2 regions of the Rossellomorea sp. H136 genome follow, and region 2 is predicted to be linked to the other one. Evidence: a T-box and tRNA genes for the amino acid it is inferred to sense, from the RefSeq annotation. Region 2 holds a T-box; the other holds one or more tRNA genes.
The links. A T-box is a leader RNA that pairs with one kind of tRNA and senses whether it is charged. The one in region 2 lies ahead of leuS (leucine--tRNA ligase), so its partner is inferred to be a tRNA-Leu.
Positions count from the first base shown of each region.

Region 1: it encodes a tRNA-Leu, which carries the amino acid that the T-box ahead of leuS (leucine--tRNA ligase) is inferred to sense. The anticodon was not compared.

Region 1 covers NZ_CM166371.1:249,359-259,794, reverse strand. Annotated here, with positions in the region: gene tsaD (tRNA (adenosine(37)-N6)-threonylcarbamoyltransferase complex transferase subunit TsaD) at 1-272, opposite strand, end outside; gene rimI (ribosomal protein S18-alanine N-acetyltransferase) at 269-706, opposite strand; gene tsaB (tRNA (adenosine(37)-N6)-threonylcarbamoyltransferase complex dimerization subunit type 1 TsaB) at 728-1,426, opposite strand; gene tsaE (tRNA (adenosine(37)-N6)-threonylcarbamoyltransferase complex ATPase subunit type 1 TsaE) at 1,423-1,878, opposite strand; tRNA gene ACYH0O_RS01455 (tRNA-Asp) at 2,046-2,122, opposite strand; tRNA gene ACYH0O_RS01450 (tRNA-Met) at 2,201-2,274, opposite strand; rRNA gene rrf (5S ribosomal RNA) at 2,367-2,483, opposite strand; rRNA gene ACYH0O_RS01440 (23S ribosomal RNA) at 2,587-5,522, opposite strand; rRNA gene ACYH0O_RS01435 (16S ribosomal RNA) at 5,747-7,298, opposite strand; tRNA gene ACYH0O_RS01430 (tRNA-Gly) at 7,394-7,467, opposite strand; tRNA gene ACYH0O_RS01425 (tRNA-Pro) at 7,482-7,558, opposite strand; tRNA gene ACYH0O_RS01420 (tRNA-Arg) at 7,614-7,690, opposite strand; tRNA gene ACYH0O_RS01415 (tRNA-Leu) at 7,709-7,794, opposite strand; tRNA gene ACYH0O_RS01410 (tRNA-Leu) at 7,878-7,959, opposite strand; tRNA gene ACYH0O_RS01405 (tRNA-Lys) at 7,989-8,064, opposite strand; tRNA gene ACYH0O_RS01400 (tRNA-Gln) at 8,070-8,144, opposite strand; tRNA gene ACYH0O_RS01395 (tRNA-Asp) at 8,226-8,302, opposite strand; tRNA gene ACYH0O_RS01390 (tRNA-Glu) at 8,434-8,505, opposite strand; tRNA gene ACYH0O_RS01385 (tRNA-Ser) at 8,520-8,610, opposite strand; tRNA gene ACYH0O_RS01380 (tRNA-Asn) at 8,618-8,692, opposite strand; gene ACYH0O_RS01375 (SprT family protein) at 8,821-9,297, opposite strand; gene cmpA (cortex morphogenetic protein CmpA) at 9,447-9,560, shown strand; gene ACYH0O_RS01365 (Tex family protein) at 9,649-10,436, opposite strand, start outside.
Region 2 covers NZ_CM166371.1:3,881,076-3,891,511, forward strand. Annotated here, with positions in the region: gene ACYH0O_RS19790 (BaiN/RdsA family NAD(P)/FAD-dependent oxidoreductase) at 73-1,335, shown strand; gene ACYH0O_RS19795 (sporulation protein Cse60) at 1,386-1,568, opposite strand; gene ACYH0O_RS19800 (rhodanese-like domain-containing protein) at 1,902-2,216, opposite strand; gene leuS (leucine--tRNA ligase) at 2,472-4,886, opposite strand; T-box leader at 4,973-5,195, opposite strand; gene ACYH0O_RS19810 (3-hydroxybutyrate dehydrogenase) at 5,468-6,244, opposite strand; gene ACYH0O_RS19815 (GntP family permease) at 6,260-7,582, opposite strand; gene ACYH0O_RS19820 (sigma-54 interaction domain-containing protein) at 7,880-9,238, opposite strand; gene ACYH0O_RS19825 (cupin domain-containing protein) at 9,413-9,922, shown strand; gene ACYH0O_RS19830 (MDR family MFS transporter) at 10,269-10,436, opposite strand, start outside.

The DNA of each region.
Region 1 (10,436 bases), 1.3 Mb from region 2:
GCTCCCACCAAACCGGGGCCTTCCGTCACGGCGACACAATCAATTTCGTCCATCGTCATACCAGCTTGTTCAAGCGCTTCCTCCAGCACAAATGTAACCTGCTCCACATGATGACGTGAAGCAATTTCAGGGACGACCCCGCCGAACCGCTTATGACTTTCAATCTGAGACGAAACAATATTCGCCACAATCTCTGTTCCATTTTTTACAATCGCCACAGCTGTTTCATCACAGCTTGTCTCGATTCCCAATACAAACGTATCTTTTTTCATAAATTCACCCACATTACTAAAGCATCCTCTTGATTATCAGAATAATACCGCTTACGGATTCCTCCATCTTGAAACCCGAGCTTCCGATATAAATGTTGTGCCGGTGTATTCGATACCCTGACTTCGAGGGTCATCACACGAGCTCCAAATTCAATCGCAATACCCATGATCTTGCGCATGAGGCCTTCTCCCAAACCCCGCCCCCGATAATCCGGGAGCACAGCCACATTTGTGATATGTGCCTCATCCACTACAAGCCACACCCCACAGTATCCTGCAAGCTTGTCTTCATCCTCTGCAACGAGATATGTAGACAGGTGGTTATGTTCGATCTCATTCAGGAAAGCTTCCCGACTCCAAGGAATGCTAAAAGATTGATCTTCAATTTCCATTACAGCATCTAAATCATCAACCGTCATAAATCGTATATCCATATTCTAACGATCCTTTATTTTCTATTCAGATTTTTTTTGAGATTCCAGCCATTTCACTTCTGCTTCAGCCATCCGTATATAATTAGGGAGCACTTCATGCGCCGATGTCTCTTTCAGACCACTACCAATAAAAGCAAGCTCAGACGGACGTGGATTATGACTGACAAAAGGAGCGATTTTTGCTTGCTCTCCCAGGACTTCCTTAATCATGCTCTCGTGAAGGGCAACATCATTGCCGACAAAGAGTATATCTTTATTAAAATCTTTTAACTTCTTCATCCATTCTTCCAGCAGTATGTTGCAATCATCTTCCACACTAGTTAATTGATCTCCCTGAAACTCATAGATTCCAGTGTACACCTGTCCCCTTCTTGCATCGAACAAAGGAACAATATATCCTGTAAAATATCGTCCAGATGAAGCAAGTGCTGCAAGACTTGATACTGGAATGAGCGGGATGCCCAGAGACCATGCAAGGGTCTTTGCTAAGGTGACTCCTATCCGGACACCTGTATAGGAACCAGGACCATTTGCAACGACAACCTTCGTTAAGTGTTTCGCCTCAATCCCGCAATCCTTCAACAATTGTTCGATAGCCGGCATGGCTCTTACTGAATGATTCTTCTTAATATAGGTAATGTACTCCCCAACTACCTTGTCCTCCTCGATAAGCGCAACGCCTAACGGATAATTGGAGGTATCAATCGATAATATCGTCATGACACAATCTCCTTACACAATTCACTATATCGATCACCATAGGGCTTCAATACGATTCTTCTCGTGGAATCGCCTTCCCGGTAAATCGATAGACTTAATAATTCTTCCGGAAGTTGATCTTGAATTAAGTGAGCCCACTCAACGACGGTCACACCTTCCCCTTCAAAGTATTCATCGAATCCCAAATCTTCAAAGGAATCATCCAACCTATATACATCCATATGATATAGAGGCAAACGACCCCTATATTCTTTAATGATGGTAAAGGTGGGACTGTTAACCGTTTTCGTGACACCAAGGCCCTTGGCAAGACCTTTGGTAAATGTCGTTTTTCCTGCCCCAAGATCACCTTCTAATGTTAACACAGCTCCAGGATTCAAATGACCTGCCAATTTCTCTGCAAACTGACCTGTTTCCTCCGGACTGGTCGTTATGATCTCAAACTGATTCATGTTAATCTCCTCAATTGTCATTTAGAGTATAAAAAAACCTTAGGATCATTTGTTACCCTAAGGGAGAATGTATATATGTAGTTTACCCTTTTTCGGGTATGAGAGTAAAGGTTGTGGTCACAGACAATAAAAAAAACGAAACAAAGTTTCGTTTGAATTAACAAAAATGGCGGTCCGGACGGGACTCGAACCCGCGACCTCCTGCGTGACAGGCAGGCATTCTAACCAACTGAACTACCGGACCAAAGTTTTTTTGCTCTAGCAAAATAACTATCCATGCGTGACTCATTAAGGATTATGCTATCCCTAGTCAAAAATGGTATTGCGGGGACAGGATTTGAACCTGCGACCTTCGGGTTATGAGCCCGACGAGCTACCGAACTGCTCCACCCCGCGACGATATAAATGTTACTTAAGATGATAACTACTATCTATTCTACTATATGCAGCTTCACTAATAAAGTGATTATGCAAAAAAATAAAATTTCGCCTGGCGACGTCCTACTCTCACAGGGGGAGATCCCCCAACTACCATCGGCGCTGAAGAGCTTAACTTCCGTGTTCGGCATGGGAACGGGTGTGACCTCTTCGCCATTGTCACCAGACGAATTATTCAATTGAAGGATTGTTCCTTCAAAACTAGATAAAGAATTGATGTCAAGAAAGCCGAATATCGACCAATTGTTGTTCATTTAAAAATGACTCTTTGTGGTTAAGTCCTCGATCGATTAGTATCAGTCAACTCCACATGTCGCCATGCTTCCATCTCTGACCTATCTACCTAGTCATCTTCTAGGGATCTTACTCACATACGTGATGGGAAATCTCATCTCGAGGGGGGCTTCATGCTTAGATGCTTTCAGCACTTATCCCTTCCGCACATAGCTACCCAGCGATGCCTTTGGCAAGACAACTGGTACACCAGCGGTGCGTCCATCCCGGTCCTCTCGTACTAAGGACAGCTCCTCTCAAATTTCCTGCGCCCACGACGGATAGGGACCGAACTGTCTCACGACGTTCTGAACCCAGCTCGCGTACCGCTTTAATGGGCGAACAGCCCAACCCTTGGGACCGACTACAGCCCCAGGATGCGATGAGCCGACATCGAGGTGCCAAACCTCCCCGTCGATGTGGACTCTTGGGGGAGATAAGCCTGTTATCCCCGGGGTAGCTTTTATCCGTTGAGCGATGGCCCTTCCATGCGGAACCACCGGATCACTAAGCCCGACTTTCGTCCCTGCTCGACTTGTAGGTCTCGCAGTCAAGCTCCCTTGTGCCTTTACACTCTGCGAATGATTTCCAACCATTCTGAGGGAACCTTTGGGCGCCTCCGTTACTCTTTAGGAGGCGACCGCCCCAGTCAAACTGCCCACCTGACACTGTCTCCCACCCCGATAAGGGGCGCGGGTTAGAATTTCAATACAGCCAGGGTAGTATCCCACCGATGCCTCCACCGAAGCTGGCGCTCCGGCTTCCAAGGCTCCTACCTATCCTGTACAAGCTGTACCAAAATTCAATATCAGGCTACAGTAAAGCTCCACGGGGTCTTTCCGTCCTGTCGCGGGTAACCTGCATCTTCACAGGTACTATAATTTCACCGAGTCTCTCGTTGAGACAGTGCCCAGATCGTTACGCCTTTCGTGCGGGTCGGAACTTACCCGACAAGGAATTTCGCTACCTTAGGACCGTTATAGTTACGGCCGCCGTTTACTGGGGCTTCGATTCGCACCTTCGCTTGCGCTAAGCACTCCTCTTAACCTTCCAGCACCGGGCAGGCGTCAGCCCCTATACTTCGCCTTACGGCTTCGCAGAGACCTGTGTTTTTGCTAAACAGTCGCCTGGGCCTATTCACTGCGGCTCTCTCGGGCTTGCACCCTACCAGAGCACCCCTTCTCCCGAAGTTACGGGGTCATTTTGCCGAGTTCCTTAACGAGAGTTCTCTCGCTCACCTTAGGATTCTCTCCTCGCCTACCTGTGTCGGTTTGCGGTACGGGCACCTTTTTCCTCGCTAGAGGCTTTTCTTGGCAGTGTGGAATCAGGAACTTCGCTACTATAATTCGCTCGCTATCACAGCTCAGCCTTCACGATGATGGGATTTGCCTCATCATCAGCCTAACTGCTTAGACGCACATATCCAGCAGTGCGCTTACCCTATCCTCCTGCGTCCCCCCATTGCTCAAACGGAAAAGAGGTGGTACAGGAATATCAACCTGTTGTCCATCGTCTACGCCTATCGGCCTCGACTTAGGTCCCGACTAACCCTGAGCGGACGAGCCTTCCTCAGGAAACCTTAGGCATTCGGTGGATGGGATTCTCACCCATCTTTCGCTACTCATACCGGCATTCTCACTTCTAAGCACTCCACCAGTCCTTACGGTCTAGCTTCGCAGTCCTTAGAACGCTCTCCTACCACTGACACCTAAAGGTGTCAATCCACAGCTTCGGTGATACGTTTAGCCCCGGTACATTTTCGGCGCAGAGTCACTCGACCAGTGAGCTATTACGCACTCTTTAAATGGTGGCTGCTTCTAAGCCAACATCCTGGTTGTCTAAGCAACTCCACATCCTTTTCCACTTAACGTATACTTTGGGACCTTAGCTGGTGGTCTGGGCTGTTTCCCTTTCGACTACGGATCTTATCACTCGCAGTCTGACTCCCATGGATAAGTCTTTGGCATTCGGAGTTTGTCTGAATTCGGTAACCCGATGAGGGCCCCTAGTCCAAACAGTGCTCTACCTCCAAGACTCTTACACATGAGGCTAGCCCTAAAGCTATTTCGGAGAGAACCAGCTATCTCCAAGTTCGATTGGAATTTCTCCGCTACCCACACCTCATCCCCGCACTTTTCAACGTGCGTGGGTTCGGACCTCCATTCAGTGTTACCTGAACTTCATCCTGGACATGGGTAGATCACCTGGTTTCGGGTCTACGACCACATACTCAATTCGCCCTATTCAGACTCGCTTTCGCTGCGGCTCCGTCTCATCGACTTAACCTTGCATGGGATCGTAACTCGCCGGTTCATTCTACAAAAGGCACGCCATCACCCGTTAACGGGCTCTGACTACTTGTAGGCACACGGTTTCAGGTTCTATTTCACTCCCCTTCCGGGGTGCTTTTCACCTTTCCCTCACGGTACTGGTTCACTATCGGTCACTAGGGAGTATTTAGCCTTGGGAGATGGTCCTCCCAGCTTCCGACGGGATTTCACGTGTCCCGCCGTACTCAGGATCCACTCAAGAGAGAATGAAGTTTCAACTACAGGGTTGTTACCTTCTTTGACGAGCCTTTCCAGACTTCTTCGTCTACTTCATTCCTTTGTAACTCCGTATAGAGTGTCCTACAACCCCAAGAGGCAAGCCTCTTGGTTTGGGCTACATCCCGTTTCGCTCGCCGCTACTCAGGGAATCGCAATTGCTTTCTCTTCCTCCAGGTACTTAGATGTTTCAGTTCCCTGGGTCTGCCTTCCATACTCTATGTATTCAAGTAAGGATATTGTTCCATTACGAACAATGGGTTCCCCCATTCGGAAATCTCTGGATCAAAGCTCACTTACAGCTCCCCAAAGCATATCGGTGTTAGTCCCGTCCTTCGTCGGCTCCTAGTGCCAAGGCATCCACCGTGCGCCCTTCATAACTTAACCGAATTGGTTGTTACATCAGGTTTAAAACCTAAAATGGCGATACTCGGTAATTTCTTGACTATCAATTTATCTTTATCTAGTTTTCAAAGAACAAACACATTTTGATCTCGTAAGAGACAAAAAGTTTTGATGGATGGTTATTTTGCTTTCGCAAAAAACCTTATTAAACCATCAAAACTGAACAAAACTTCGACGTGTCAAACGTTTTAGTAAATCTTCCTTAGAAAGGAGGTGATCCAGCCGCACCTTCCGATACGGCTACCTTGTTACGACTTCACCCCAATCATCTGTCCCACCTTAGGCGGCTGGCTCCAAAAGGTTACCTCACCGACTTCGGGTGTTACAAACTCTCGTGGTGTGACGGGCGGTGTGTACAAGGCCCGGGAACGTATTCACCGCGGCATGCTGATCCGCGATTACTAGCGATTCCAGCTTCATGTAGGCGAGTTGCAGCCTACAATCCGAACTGAGAACGGTTTTATGGGATTGGCTAAACCTCGCGGTCTTGCTGCCCTTTGTACCGTCCATTGTAGCACGTGTGTAGCCCAGGTCATAAGGGGCATGATGATTTGACGTCATCCCCACCTTCCTCCGGTTTGTCACCGGCAGTCATCTTAGAGTGCCCAACTGAATGCTGGCAACTAAGATCAAGGGTTGCGCTCGTTGCGGGACTTAACCCAACATCTCACGACACGAGCTGACGACAACCATGCACCACCTGTCACTCTGTCCCCCGAAGGGGAAAGCCCTATCTCTAGGGTTGTCAGAGGATGTCAAGACCTGGTAAGGTTCTTCGCGTTGCTTCGAATTAAACCACATGCTCCACCGCTTGTGCGGGCCCCCGTCAATTCCTTTGAGTTTCAGTCTTGCGACCGTACTCCCCAGGCGGAGTGCTTAATGCGTTAGCTGCAGCACTAAGGGGCGGAAACCCCCTAACACTTAGCACTCATCGTTTACGGCGTGGACTACCAGGGTATCTAATCCTGTTTGCTCCCCACGCTTTCGCGCCTCAGTGTCAGTTACAGACCAGAAAGTCGCCTTCGCCACTGGTGTTCCTCCAAATATCTACGCATTTCACCGCTACACTTGGAATTCCACTTTCCTCTTCTGCACTCAAGTTCCCCAGTTTCCAATGACCCTCCACGGTTGAGCCGTGGGCTTTCACATCAGACTTAAGAAACCACCTGCGCGCGCTTTACGCCCAATAATTCCGGACAACGCTTGCCACCTACGTATTACCGCGGCTGCTGGCACGTAGTTAGCCGTGGCTTTCTGGTTAGGTACCGTCAAGGTACCGCCCTATTCGAACGGTACTTGTTCTTCCCTAACAACAGAGTTTTACGATCCGAAAACCTTCATCACTCACGCGGCGTTGCTCCGTCAGACTTTCGTCCATTGCGGAAGATTCCCTACTGCTGCCTCCCGTAGGAGTCTGGGCCGTGTCTCAGTCCCAGTGTGGCCGATCACCCTCTCAGGTCGGCTACGCATCGTCGCCTTGGTGAGCCGTTACCTCACCAACTAGCTAATGCGCCGCGGGTCCATCTGTAAGTGATAGCTAAAAGCCACCTTTCAACATTTCCTCATGCGAGGAAATGAGTTATCCGGTATTAGCCCCGGTTTCCCGGAGTTATCCCAGTCTTACAGGCAGGTTACCCACGTGTTACTCACCCGTCCGCCGCTGACTGATGGGAGCAAGCTCCCATCAATCCGCTCGACTTGCATGTATTAGGCACGCCGCCAGCGTTCGTCCTGAGCCAGGATCAAACTCTCCGATAAAAGTTTGAATAGCTCTTTAAAAATAAATCTAGAATTAACGTTGACGTATTGTCTTGTTTTGTTCAGTTTTCAAGGTTCAATAATAAGGTTTAAATTGGAGCGGGTGAAGGGAATCGAACCCTCATCATCAGCTTGGAAGGCTGAGGTTTTACCACTAAACTACACCCGCATATAATATTGTGATGGTCGGGAAGACAGGATTCGAACCTGCGACCCCTTGGTCCCAAACCAAGTGCTCTACCAAGCTGAGCTACTTCCCGCTAGAAAAGCATATGTATTACATTGAGTATGAAACACTCGCTTGTAGAAACAAGATGGCGCGCCCGAGAGGAGTCGAACCCCTAACCTTTTGATCCGTAGTCAAACGCTCTATCCAATTGAGCTACGGGCGCAATATGTTTTAAAATCTTTGGTGCGGCCGAGAGGACTTGAACCTCCACGGGGTCGCCCCCACTAGGCCCTCAACCTAGCGCGTCTGCCATTCCGCCACGACCGCGTTTCAAGCGACAAACACTATTATAACGAGGATAATCTGCTATGTCAATAACTTTTTAATAGTTATTTCAAAGACTTTCAAAGTGCGGGTGAAGGGACTTGAACCCCCACGCCTTGCGGCGCCAGATCCTAAGTCTGGTGCGTCTGCCAATTCCGCCACACCCGCATAAATGATTTTGCTATTGCAAAAATCTTTGGTGAGCCATGAAGGACTCGAACCTTCGACCCTCTGATTAAAAGTCAGATGCTCTACCAACTGAGCTAATGGCTCTTAAATGGCTGGGCTAGCTGGATTCGAACCAACGCATGTCGCAGTCAAAGTGCGATGCCTTACCGCTTGGCTATAGCCCAATGTTCCGTCAAAAAGTGACGAGGTTTATATATTAACATGTCCAAAACATTAAAGTCAATAACTTTTTAAAAGAAATAATCTGGCGGTCCGGACGGGACTCGAACCCGCGACCTCCTGCGTGACAGGCAGGCATTCTAACCAACTGAACTACCGGACCAGAGTTTTTTGCGCCAGCAAAATAACTTTCATTACCTCGCGACAGCGAAAATAACTATCATTACCTTGACGATAGTCAAAATAACTTTCATTGCCTTGCGTAAGCAAAACGAGTTACAAATAATAAAAAAATGACCCATACGGGATTCGAACCCGTGTTACCGCCGTGAAAGGGCGGTGTCTTAACCGCTTGACCAATGGGCCATGTTTAAAAGTAATGGCGGAGAAGGAGGGATTTGAACCCTCGCGCCAGTTGCCCGACCTACACCCTTAGCAGGGGCGCCTCTTCAGCCACTTGAGTACTTCCCCATAAAAATGGCTCCGCAGGCAAGATTCGAACTTGCGACCGATCGGTTAACAGCCGATAGCTCTACCACTGAGCTACTGCGGAACGTAAAGAATTTTTCGCTTAACTCGTCTTATCGACTCTTTAGATTATAATGACTCATCTATTTATTGTCAACTACTTTCAAACACTTTTTATCACAAATAGTTGATCATAATCAGAGGATTAACCACTCAGGATTTGTCTTTCTTCATAATAACTTCCTTCACTAATTTAAGCCTGCCTTTACAACGTCCACATACGTATTTTCTTATATTGATCTTCCTTCTTCTTTTAAACTCCAACCCGCACTTCGAGCACACATAAATCAAATACCTTTTTCTATTATTCACACTCGTTAATATTGAACAATGTCTTGGACCCCCAACTTCATTTAGAAGTCTCTTAAAATCTTCATCTCCATGCTTATATCCTTTACCTTCAATATGCAAATGATAATGACACAACTCATGTTTAATGATTCCTATTAATTCATCCATACCATGCTCGTCAAAATATTTACGATTAATCTCGATATTATGACTACCTAACATATACCTTCCCCCAGTGGTTCTTAGCCTTGGGTTGAAATATGCCTTATGAAGAAAAGGCTTATGAAAAGATTGAATAGAAATTTTTTCAATAAGAAATTGCAGCTCAGTGTCCGTCATATGGAATCCTTCTTTCTTAATTAGAACATGACAACCTATTATAGCATAAACTAGATATCACCCTTACTGTTTCAGCATGACATAATACTCCGAGGAATGTCATTACATGGATTCAGCTGGCACTTTCTTAGAGATAAGGAGGTTACCCCATGCCTAACTGGCTTGTGAATCAATTGAGGAGAGCCTATTTTGAGAAGGATCGATATCAAATCAAACTCCTTAATCAATGCTGGTATTTTTACCGTAAGAAGAACAGCTCTTAAGTATGGACATCTATCCTACCCCATCCCAAATGGCCAAAAGAGCTGACCTGAGATAGCATTCACTACCCCGCAGTCAGCTCTTACATGATTATTGAATCATCGTCAATGCGACTCTGCCTTTTTGAACATCCACGCTGTCAACCCAAACGGTCACAACATCCCCAACAGACACCACATCTAATGGATGCTTAACGAAACCATTTTTCAGCTTTGAAATATGGACAAGTCCATCCTGTTTCACCCCTACATCAATAAACGCACCGAAATCCACTACATTTCTTACTGTCCCTTGCAACTCCATACCTTGTGTTAAATCTTCAAGTTTCAAGACATCCTTCTTAAGAAGAGGTTTAGGAAATTCATCCCGTGGATCACGCCCAGGTCTAATTAACGAATCTACAATATCTTTCAGAGTTAATCTCCCTATTTCCAACTCCTCAGAAACCTTTTCTAAATTCAATTGGTTCAAAGACTGTTTCAATTCTTCTGACCCGATGTCATTTACACTCAACCCAACCTTCGCAAGAAGTTTCTTCACATCGTTATAATTGTCCGGATGAATAGATGTTCGATCGAGAATCTCTTTCCCATCCATTATTCTTAGGAAGCCAATACATTGTTCGTATGTTTTTGCGCCAAGTCTTGGAATTTTCTTTAATTGTGCCCTGGAAACAAATTTGCCCTCTTCCTCTCTCTTTTTCACAATATTAGTAGCCACTGTTTTTGATAGCCCCGCAACATATTGCAATAGGGATGAGGAGGCAGTATTCACATTTACACCAACTTGGTTTACAGCCGTTTCTACCACAAAGGTTAGTGATTCATTTAGCTTCTTTTGTGAAACATCATGCTGGTATTGCCCAACTCCAACAGATT
Region 2 (10,436 bases):
ACCCATCCCATTTAAAATAAGGAGAAACTTCTTTTGAGAAACGAAAGAGCAAAACTAAAAGTTGGTGGAAAAATGGTAAAGAAATACGATGTGATTGTCATAGGTGGAGGACCGTCCGGATTGATGGCCAGTATCGCAGCCGGTGAAAACGGGGCGAACGTCCTTCTTGTAGATAAAGGAACGAAGCTTGGAAGAAAGCTTGCGATTTCCGGAGGCGGCCGCTGCAACGTGACCAATCGACTTCCCATAGAAGAAATCATTAAGCATATTCCAGGAAATGGACGTTTTTTATATAGTGCCTTTTCTGAGTTTAATAATGAAGATATCATCGCTTTCTTTGAGAAGCTGGGAATCCAATTAAAAGAGGAAGATCACGGCAGGATGTTCCCCGTATCGAACCGGGCTATGGATGTTGTGGAAGCCTTATTGAAGCGCATGAAGGAGTTAAAGGTGGATACCCGGACGAGCACAAGCGTGGAGGAAGTTCTGTACGAAAACGGCGAGACGGTCGGTATCCTCTTGAAAGACGGGGAAACGATTGCAGCAAGGGCTGTCGTCATAGCGGTTGGAGGCAAGTCCGTCCCCCATACCGGATCGACTGGTGATGGATATCCGTGGGCTACAAAAGCGGGGCATACGATTACTGACTTGTTCCCGACAGAGGTTCCTCTTACATCGGACGAGCCTTTTGTTAAAAAGAAAGAGCTTCAAGGACTTTCTTTGCGCAGCGTTGGTTTGAGCGTATTAAATCCTAAGGGAAAGAAAATCATCACGCATAAAATGGATATGATCTTTACCCATTTAGGAATTTCCGGACCGGCTGTTCTTCGTTGCAGTCAATACGTGGTAAAAGCCATGAAGAAATCGAACCTGACCCATGTTGCCATGCAGATTGATTCCATGCCTGATCAAAATGAAGAGCAGCTATTCCAGTCTATCCATAAACAGGTGAAAGAAGAAGGAAAGAAAGCCGCAAAGAATATATTCAAAGGATTGGTTCCTGAGAGATATCTGTTATTTTTATTAGACCGTGCGGAAATCGATCACGATGAAAAAGGAGACCATATCTCCTCAGAGAAAATCCGACAGTTTACCAAGTTGTTAAAACAATTCACCTTCAATGTGAATGGAACATTATCCATTGATAAGGCGTTTGTAACGGGCGGCGGAGTCTCCATTAAAGAAATCGAACCGAAAACGATGGCTTCGAAAAAGATGAACGGACTCTTCTTCTGTGGGGAAGTGCTTGATATCCACGGATATACTGGTGGCTATAATATTACTTCTGCCCTTGTTACCGGAAGACTTGCCGGCTTTAATGCGGCAAAAGTATAATTCAAAAAGAAAGGTTGATCCCATCTGCAGCTGCAGTACGATCAACCTCTTTATTTTCTGTAAACAACCATGGCCGAGAAACAATAAATCTGATCTTCTACTTCCTCCGACAATGCTGCTACATGATATTTAATATCCACGATTTTTTTATCTTCCAGTTTACTGAGAAAATGATTCATATCTTTCTCCAAATCTTTCTCATGCTCATAATCGAAGACCTTCACTTGAATCATAGAGATCCCTCCCCATTTCTGAATTGGTATTAGTATCGTCAGAATTTTTAATTTTCAAACAATTGATGAGGGATTTTTTATTTTGGATTGAATGTTTCGTTGAGTTTGGTATTTTTTTGATTTCGCTGATATATTTTGAATTTCGCTGATATATTGTCAATTTCGCTGATAAAATGAAAATTTCGCTGATATATCTCGAATTCCGCTGATAAATCACCTTATATTCCACATAGAACTCTGTAGGGAAGTCACTTTTCATCCATTTTCCACTATATACATGAAAAAAACACACCCATTTCAAAAAAAGGATGTGCTTCTTCACAGAAAAACCAATTATTTCTTCTCTGCTGTCTCCCCAGCCCAGTTCATCATGCCGCCTTCCATATTCACAACTTTATATCCTTGTTCCTGCATGTAGTGAGCAACATTTCCACTGCGATTTCCAGAACGGCAGATAAAGATGTACTCTTTGTCTTTATCAAATTGTTCAAGTGACTCAGGAATTTCACCCATTTTGATATGCTTCGCTCCAGGAATCATACCTTCTGCCACCTCTTCATCTTCACGAACATCCACTAAAAGCAGATCTTCACCACTCTTCAACTTTTGCTCCAACTCATCAGTCGTAATCGTTTTAATCGTATCCATTCCTCTCAACTTCCTTTCAACATTCATTCACCACAATTATACCAAAGCCCGTCTCCCAAACAAAAAAATCAGATTGAAAGAGGGACGGACCTCAATAGAATGCTGATTTAAAGCGATTTGCGATTAAAATCCGGCCCATATAGAGGTCCGTCCCTCTAAATAGAAAAGAGGGACGGACCTTGGTGAAATACAGAATCCCCAATTGATAGCATTTCCTAACAATCAGATGCATTTCAAGGTCCGTCCCTCACAATATTAGTTAGCTACGATGTTCACTAGTTTGCCTGGTACAGCAATGACTTTGCGAATGGTTTTGCCTTCGATTTGGCTTTTGATTTCATCGTTTTCCATGGCGGTTTTTTCTAGATCCTCTTTGTTCATATCGCGAGGGATCATGACTTTCGCCTTCACTTTACCGTTCACTTGAAGAACGATTTCGACTTCGTTGTCGACAAGCTTCGATTCATCGAATGTCGGCCATGCTTCGTAGGAAAGCGTTCCTTCGTGACCAAGCTTGCTCCAAAGTTCTTCTGTCATATGCGGAGCGATCGGTGCCAGCATCTTAATGAAACCTTCCACATAGTTTTTAGGAAGTGTGTCAGCTTTGTACGCATCATTGATGAATACCATCAGCTGAGAAATTCCTGTGTTGAAACGAAGCCCCTCGTAGTCCTCTGTCACTTTTTTCACGGTTTGATTATATGTTTTGTCCAGGTCACTGTTCTGTGCATCTGTCACTTTCGAGGAAAGTGTACCATCTTCCTCGACAAGCAGACGCCATACACGGTCAAGGAAGCGACGGGCTCCGTCCAGTCCGTTTGTACTCCATGCGATGGAAGCTTCCAATGGACCCATGAACATTTCATAAAGCCTCAGGGTATCTGCTCCGTGAGATTCTACCACCTCATCCGGATTGACAACATTCCCTTTTGATTTACTCATTTTTTCATTATTTTCACCCAGGATCATTCCTTGGTTGAACAGCTTTTGGAACGGCTCTTTCGTTGGCACTACGCCGATATCATAAAGGAATTTATGCCAGAAACGGGCATAAAGCAAGTGCAGGACCGCATGCTCGGCTCCTCCGATATACGTATCGACCGGCAGCCAATTTTCCATTTTCTTCGCATCGGCTAGGGCTTCTTCGTTATGTGGATCGATATAACGAATATAGTACCAGCAGCTTCCTGCCCACTGAGGCATTGTGTTTGTTTCACGGCGGCCTTTTTTACCTGTTTCAGGGTCTTCAACATTCACCCATTCACTGATGTTCGCAAGTGGAGATTCACCTGTACCGGACGGTTTGATTTCAGTCGTCTTCGGAAGGACAAGTGGAAGCTCACTTTCTGGAACAGTCGTCGTTGTGCCATCTTCCCAGTGGATGACTGGAATCGGTTCACCCCAGTAACGCTGACGGCTGAATAACCAGTCACGCAGACGGTACGTTACTTTCTTGGTTCCGATATTCTTCTCTTCCAACCAGGAAATGGCTTTTGTTATTGCCTCTTCCTTACCCATTCCATCAAGAAAATCAGAGTTCACATGATCTCCGTCACCTGTATAAGCCTCTTTCTCAACGTTACCTCCAGCGACCACTTCCACGATTGGAAGATCGAATTCCTTGGCAAACTCATAATCTCTTTCGTCATGAGCAGGAACAGCCATGATTGCACCAGAACCGTAGCTCATTAGAACGTAATCGGCAATCCAGATCGGCATTTTGCTTCCGTTAGCCGGATTGATCGCATAGGCGCCTGTGAATACACCCGTTTTTTCTTTTGCAAGATCTGTACGTTCAAGATCACTTTTTGACTTGATCTTATCGATATACTCATTCACTTTCTCACGTTGTTCATCCGTCGTAATTTTTTCAACAAATGGATGCTCAGGGGCAAGAACTGCATATGTTGCACCAAAGATCGTATCAGGACGTGTCGTGAAGACATCGAATGATTTGTCATGACCTTCGATTATAAAGTTCACTTCTGCTCCTTCAGAGCGTCCGATCCAGTTGCGTTGCATATCTTTAATACTTTCAGGCCAGTCTACATCTTCAAGGTCTTCCACAAGACGGTCGGCATAAGCGGTGATCTTCAGCATCCACTGTTTCATTGGACGGCGCTCCACAGGATGCCCTCCGCGTTCGCTCTTCCCATCAATGACTTCTTCATTGGCAAGGACCGTCCCCAGTGCCGGACACCAATTCACGGCAACCTCATCCACATAAGCCAAGCCTTTTTCATAAAGCTTGGTAAAGATCCATTGCGTCCATTTGTAGTAGCCCGGATCTGTCGTATTGACTTCGCGATCCCAATCATATGAAAAACCTAGTGATTTAATTTGACGGCGGAATGTATCGATATTTTTTTGTGTGAATTCTGCCGGGTCATTCCCTGTATCAAGGGCATACTGCTCAGCGGGTAAACCGAATGCATCCCACCCCATCGGATGAAGGACATTGTACCCTTGCATACGCTTCATGCGGGAAAGGATGTCCGTTGCTGTAAACCCTTCCGGATGTCCTACGTGAAGACCTGCGCCTGATGGATACGGGAACATATCCAGTGCGTAGAAATTGGCTTTCCCTTCATCTTCAGTCGCCTTGAACGTCTTGTTTGCTTCCCAATACTTCTGCCATTTTGTCTCAACACTTTTATGATCAAAACTCATATTGAGATCCTCCTTTAATTGTCATTCGAAAGGCAGGTGCCTTTCTTTTTTTCAAAAAAATAAAAAAACCCTCATCCCAAATAAATATTTGGGACGAGAGTTTGTATTAACATTCTCCCGCGGTACCACCCACATTAGTGTACGCGCACTCAGCTTCATTCATCCTTAACGCGGAAAACGGCAAGTCTTACTATTGGTTCACACTTGCAACTCAGCAGGCGAGTTCATGATGCTTCTGGTTGACTTTCACCACCCGTCAACTCTCTACGACAGAAATCTTTCATTACTACTCCTGATCAACGTTTCAATATAGGTAAACAATATATGTATTCACTATTTTAGTGAAAAATATACAGAAGCGCAAGCCTATTGTTTGGTTTGCGAGGGAGATTTTTGTGAATTTATTGAATTGGTTGGGATTACAGGTGTCGCTTATTGGGAAGCTTGGTCCTCTTTGATGAAAATTCAGCCGTTTCTCGGGAAGTCCAGCCAATACTGAAGATAATCCAGCCGTTTTACGTTTTTACCCAAACCCTTACACCCCAGAAACGACCTCCTAACAGGCCGTTTCTCTCACCAGGCTATTGAACCGTATATCCTCCATCCAACACAACTGCCTGCCCGGTAATTCCCTTCGCTGCATCACTGCACAGGAACATCGTATAGTCTGCAATTTCTTTTACATCCAGCAATCTTCTCTGCGGTACGAGAGGATAGATGACTTCTTCTATCACTTTTTCAAACGGTATATTTCGCGTTTTGGCAAGGTCCCCCAGCTGATTGCGAACCAGCGGAGTGTCCACGTACCCCGGACAAACCGCATTCACGGTAATTCCATGCTGTGCCGCTTCCAATGCCGCTACCTTCGTCAGGCCGATGACTCCGTGTTTGGCAGAATTATAGGCTGCTTTGCCGGAAAAACCGACTAATCCATTAATGGACGCCATGTTGATGATCCGTCCCGCTCCCTGCTCCTTCATGTGAGGGAGGACATGCTTTATCGCGACAAAAGGAGCGGTCAACATCACTTTTATGAGGAGTTCAAATTTCTCAGTCGGGAACTCTTCAATATGGGACACATGCTGAAGCCCTGCATTATTGATTAATACATCCAACTTCCCGTAATGATCCACCGTTTTAGCGATAGCCTCTTTTAATTCGGCTTCCGATGTCACGTCACAGCGCAATCCAAGAACATCATATCCTTCAGCCTTAATGGCCTCAGAGGCTTTTTGAACGGTATCTTCCTGCAGATCCGTCAGTATGACTTTTGCTCCGTTAGCAGCGAATTCTTTTCCGATTTCGAAGCCGATCCCTTGCGCTGCACCTGTTATGAATACAACTTTATTTTCAACCATGATGATACTCCTTTCTTAGATCCCTACGCCAAATGAGAATAAAAGAATCGCTAATGCTAATCCGATAAGTGGGACAATGACGGTTACTGCACCTACCGCACCATACGCTTCTCCATGTGATTCATTACAGATCGAGCGGATCGTCGTCACGACATATCCATTGTGCGGCAATGAATCCAGTGCTCCTGAAGATATCGCCACTACCCGGTGAAGTGCTTCAGGATTCACACCCATATCAACGTAGTGAGGAGCGAGGATCGGCAATGCGATCGCTTGACCACCGGAGGCTGAACCGGTCATCCCTGCTATCACACTGACTGCGATGGCTCCACCGATCAATGGGGATCCAGGAATATTCGTCATGACATCAACGGCTGTACTAAAGGCTGGAACGGCTTTGGCTACTCCTCCGAATCCAACGACGGCTGCTGTGTTACCGATGGCAATCAATGCTCCGACCGTACCTTCGGAAACAGCACCCCAGAAGCCTTTGAAATATTTGCGATTTAACACATAAGCCGAGATCACGCCACCTAATAAGGCTATAATAAGTGCTGATTGTTTTAAAGAATCGTGGAAAGTGAAAGCCAGAATAAGTACGACTAATAATGGAACCAATCCCATAAAAGGGTTAGGTAAAGGTCTTCCTTCATCAATGACCGGATCTTCTTCACGTGAATGGAACTTCTCTCCTTTATTGACTGCTTTGGTGATCATACGCTTTAACCACCAGTAGCCAAACACCGCCATAAACACGGCTACGATCAAGCTGACTTCCCAGCCTGCATATGGTGTTGTACCAAGATATTCAATCGGAATCCAGTTTTGGATTTCCGGTGACCCTGCAGATGTCATCGTGAACGTAACCGACCCGAATGCTAATGCCGCAGGAATGAAACGACGCGGCAGATCCGCTTGTTTAAATAAACTAACGGCCATAGGATAAACAGAGAATGCCACTACAAAGAGACTGACTCCCCCGTATGTTAAAACCGCACAGGCAAGCACAATGGCGAACACGGCATACTTCATCCCTAGTTTTTCAACTACAAACCTGGAGACACTATCAGCGGCCCCGCTGTCTTCCATCACTTTTCCGAAAACGGCACCCAATAAGAACATCAGATACCAGGCAGCGACGAAGCTTGTAAAACCCGACATATAGTTTGAAACGAGATTCGCTTCCCCTTCACCCGCTAACTGCGGAAAGAGCGGCATTCCACTCAACACTGCAACAAATAAAGCCGATATGGGACCAACAATCAATATGTTCATGCCCCTCATAGTTAAAAAGATTAATAAAATGAGTCCTCCAATAAGACCGATCATGCTTAACATGATATTTCCCCCTTTGTTCTCTAAATATGATCACCTGAAAATGAAATCGTTTACATTTTTATCTAATCTTCTTCTCTCCTTTCCATAAAATACTTTCAAATAGAATACATGCAATAATTGTGCCAACTTTCAGATTACTAATCAATCACTCATTTTCTCACGCACACATTACAAGGATTCCAGGATTCTGGACAAATTCAGCATTTTAGTCACGAAATGTACATATTTACACGAAAAATAAAACAGTCCGGAAATATGGACTATTTTCCACATTTCCGGACTTCCGGCACAACCATATCATAGAAGCTGATATTTATTTAATTTCTCATACATGCTTGATTTACTTATCCCCAGTGTCTCAGCAACCTTTCGTTTGTCGTGCTGATGAGTTTGCAGACTTTGAATCAACACGGACTTCTCCGTTTCTTCAAGGATTTCTTTTAATGTTTTAGAGTCGACATCATATAAGTTTCTAACCTTCATATAAGAAGGCAGTGACTGAAGAGATATCCAGTTTTCATTAGACAAATAGGTGGAAGCGTTAATGACATTTTCTAATTCACGCAGATTCCCAGGCCAGCTATAGGAACGAAATATCTGCATCACTTCGTTTTCAAACCCTTGGATCCGTTTCCCTGATGATTTTGTGGATTTTTCTAAGAAAAAGGCAGCTAAATTCTCGATATCTTCCTTCCTCTCACGGAGAGGCGGAATTTGAAAGGGGACTACATTAATACGATAGTAGAGGTCGCTTCGAAATCGCTTTTCTTCCATCATTTTTTCGAGTGGGCGGTTCGTGGCTGCGATGATGCGGACATCCACATGTTGCACACGGTTTGAACCGACTGCCTCGACCTCCCCTTCCTGTAAAGCCCTGAGAAGCTTCGCCTGCATGTTTAGAGGCATGTCCCCGATTTCATCAAGGAAAAGTGTTCCCTTATGAGCCAGCTGAAACTTCCCTTTTTTCCCACCCTTTTTGGCTCCTGTAAATGCTCCTTCTTCGTAACCGAATAGCTCTGATTCCAGAAGCTGCTCTGGGATCGCGGCACAGTTCACTTTAATAAAAGGTTGTCCGCTTCTTTCGCTCAGCTGGTGAATACTATGGGCGAACAGCTCTTTACCCGTTCCACTCTCACCTCTGATCAAGACCGAAATATCACTGGGGGCAATCATTTGAGCTTTGTCCTTCAATTCATTCATTCCGGGTGATTCACCGATGATATCATTCAGCGTGTATTTCACGCCGGTATTGATATCCTGGATGTAGCTTTGAATTTTCGACATCATGTTCTTTACGTGAGAACTCATTTGCATCCATTCACTCGTATCCCGGAAGATCACCGATCCAAATGCTCCTATCACCTTCCCATCAACCCGAATCGGAATTCGATTGGCGATCATATAGTTTCCTTTTATATATTGAAGGTCCGCCACTTCCTCTTTGCCACTGCCTGCAACGATATGCATACGTGTGTTTTCGATGACGTTAGTCACATGTGAGCCGATTGCTTTATCTCGTTCAACCTCAAGAAAGTGACAGTAATTGTCATTTATATAAATAATCGTACCTTCGTTATCAACGACGACCAACCATTCAAAAGCGTTCTCAAGAATGATTTCAATCATTTCGACGGATACCTTTTTTAATAAGCTCATTTCCTTTGCCTCCTCTGTTTTGAAAGAGAACATATACATCTATAGTAGCACATACATTCACTGTCGTTGCGTAAATGAATGCGTTTTTCCAATCATTTCAATTACCAGTATAGAATCGGTTTAATGTATTCGGTATTAGGGAAACTTTTTAACAATGAATGGAGGAATGAAAGGATGAAAATCGCAGAACTGAAAATATTTTACTTCGAAGACGATGGAATCATCCCGAATAGCCCGGACCTGCCCGTACTCATTTACCGGAATGCACTTGATCATCCTCATGACACCGAAGAACTCTTTAACAGAAATCAATGGCTCAATAGCTGGACAAATGGCATATATGATTACCACCATTACCATATTAATGCACATGAAGTATTAGGAGTTATGGAAGGTGAGGCAACAGTTCAATTAGGTGGCGAACTTGGGAAAGAAGTGAAGATTCATAAAGGTGATGTGATTATTCTTCCAGCCGGGACCGGTCATAAAAAATTATCCTCACGTCCCGAATTTAAAGTCGCAGGTGCCTATCCGAACGGTGATGATTATAATTTAAAAAAAGGTTCATTACGAGAACGGCCGAATGTTTTGGTTGAAATTAAAAACGTCCCCCTTCCATCATTGGACCCTGTATTTGGGGATACGGGTCCACTCATAAAATATTGGCTCAAGAAAATCGTTTAACCTAACGTTCTTCATCCAATCGTTACGTTTTTATTCGATTTTCCCATTCCTATTTTACTATAGTAATGCTTCTTAGAAACGACTATGAATAATTCTAAAACTTTCTATAATCTAAGCGATTAGATTTTTTTTTGTGAAATAGTCTTGTTTTCTTATGAGTCCTATGCTATTCTATTATAGCGATGAGCTGAATTGTGTAAGTCGGGGATCACGTCCTTGTGACAACAAACGATGTGGCGTTTGCTGATCTCTCGCCTCAATTTTTTGCAAGTGGGCTTCCGTAGGAAACGGGAGCCCTTTTTATATGGAAAAAACAAACCCCAATGAATCCTCATTGGGGTTTTCTTTATTGTTGAACCGATACGGAGACTTGGCTTTTCTTTTTCAGCGGTCGGTCATATTGACTGGTAATGACTAATGAGACCATGAAGAAAGCGATCAACGTCAGAAACAGCACCTGCATGCTGAATACGTCCACTAATACTCCTCCGATAAACGGTCCGATCATTCTTCC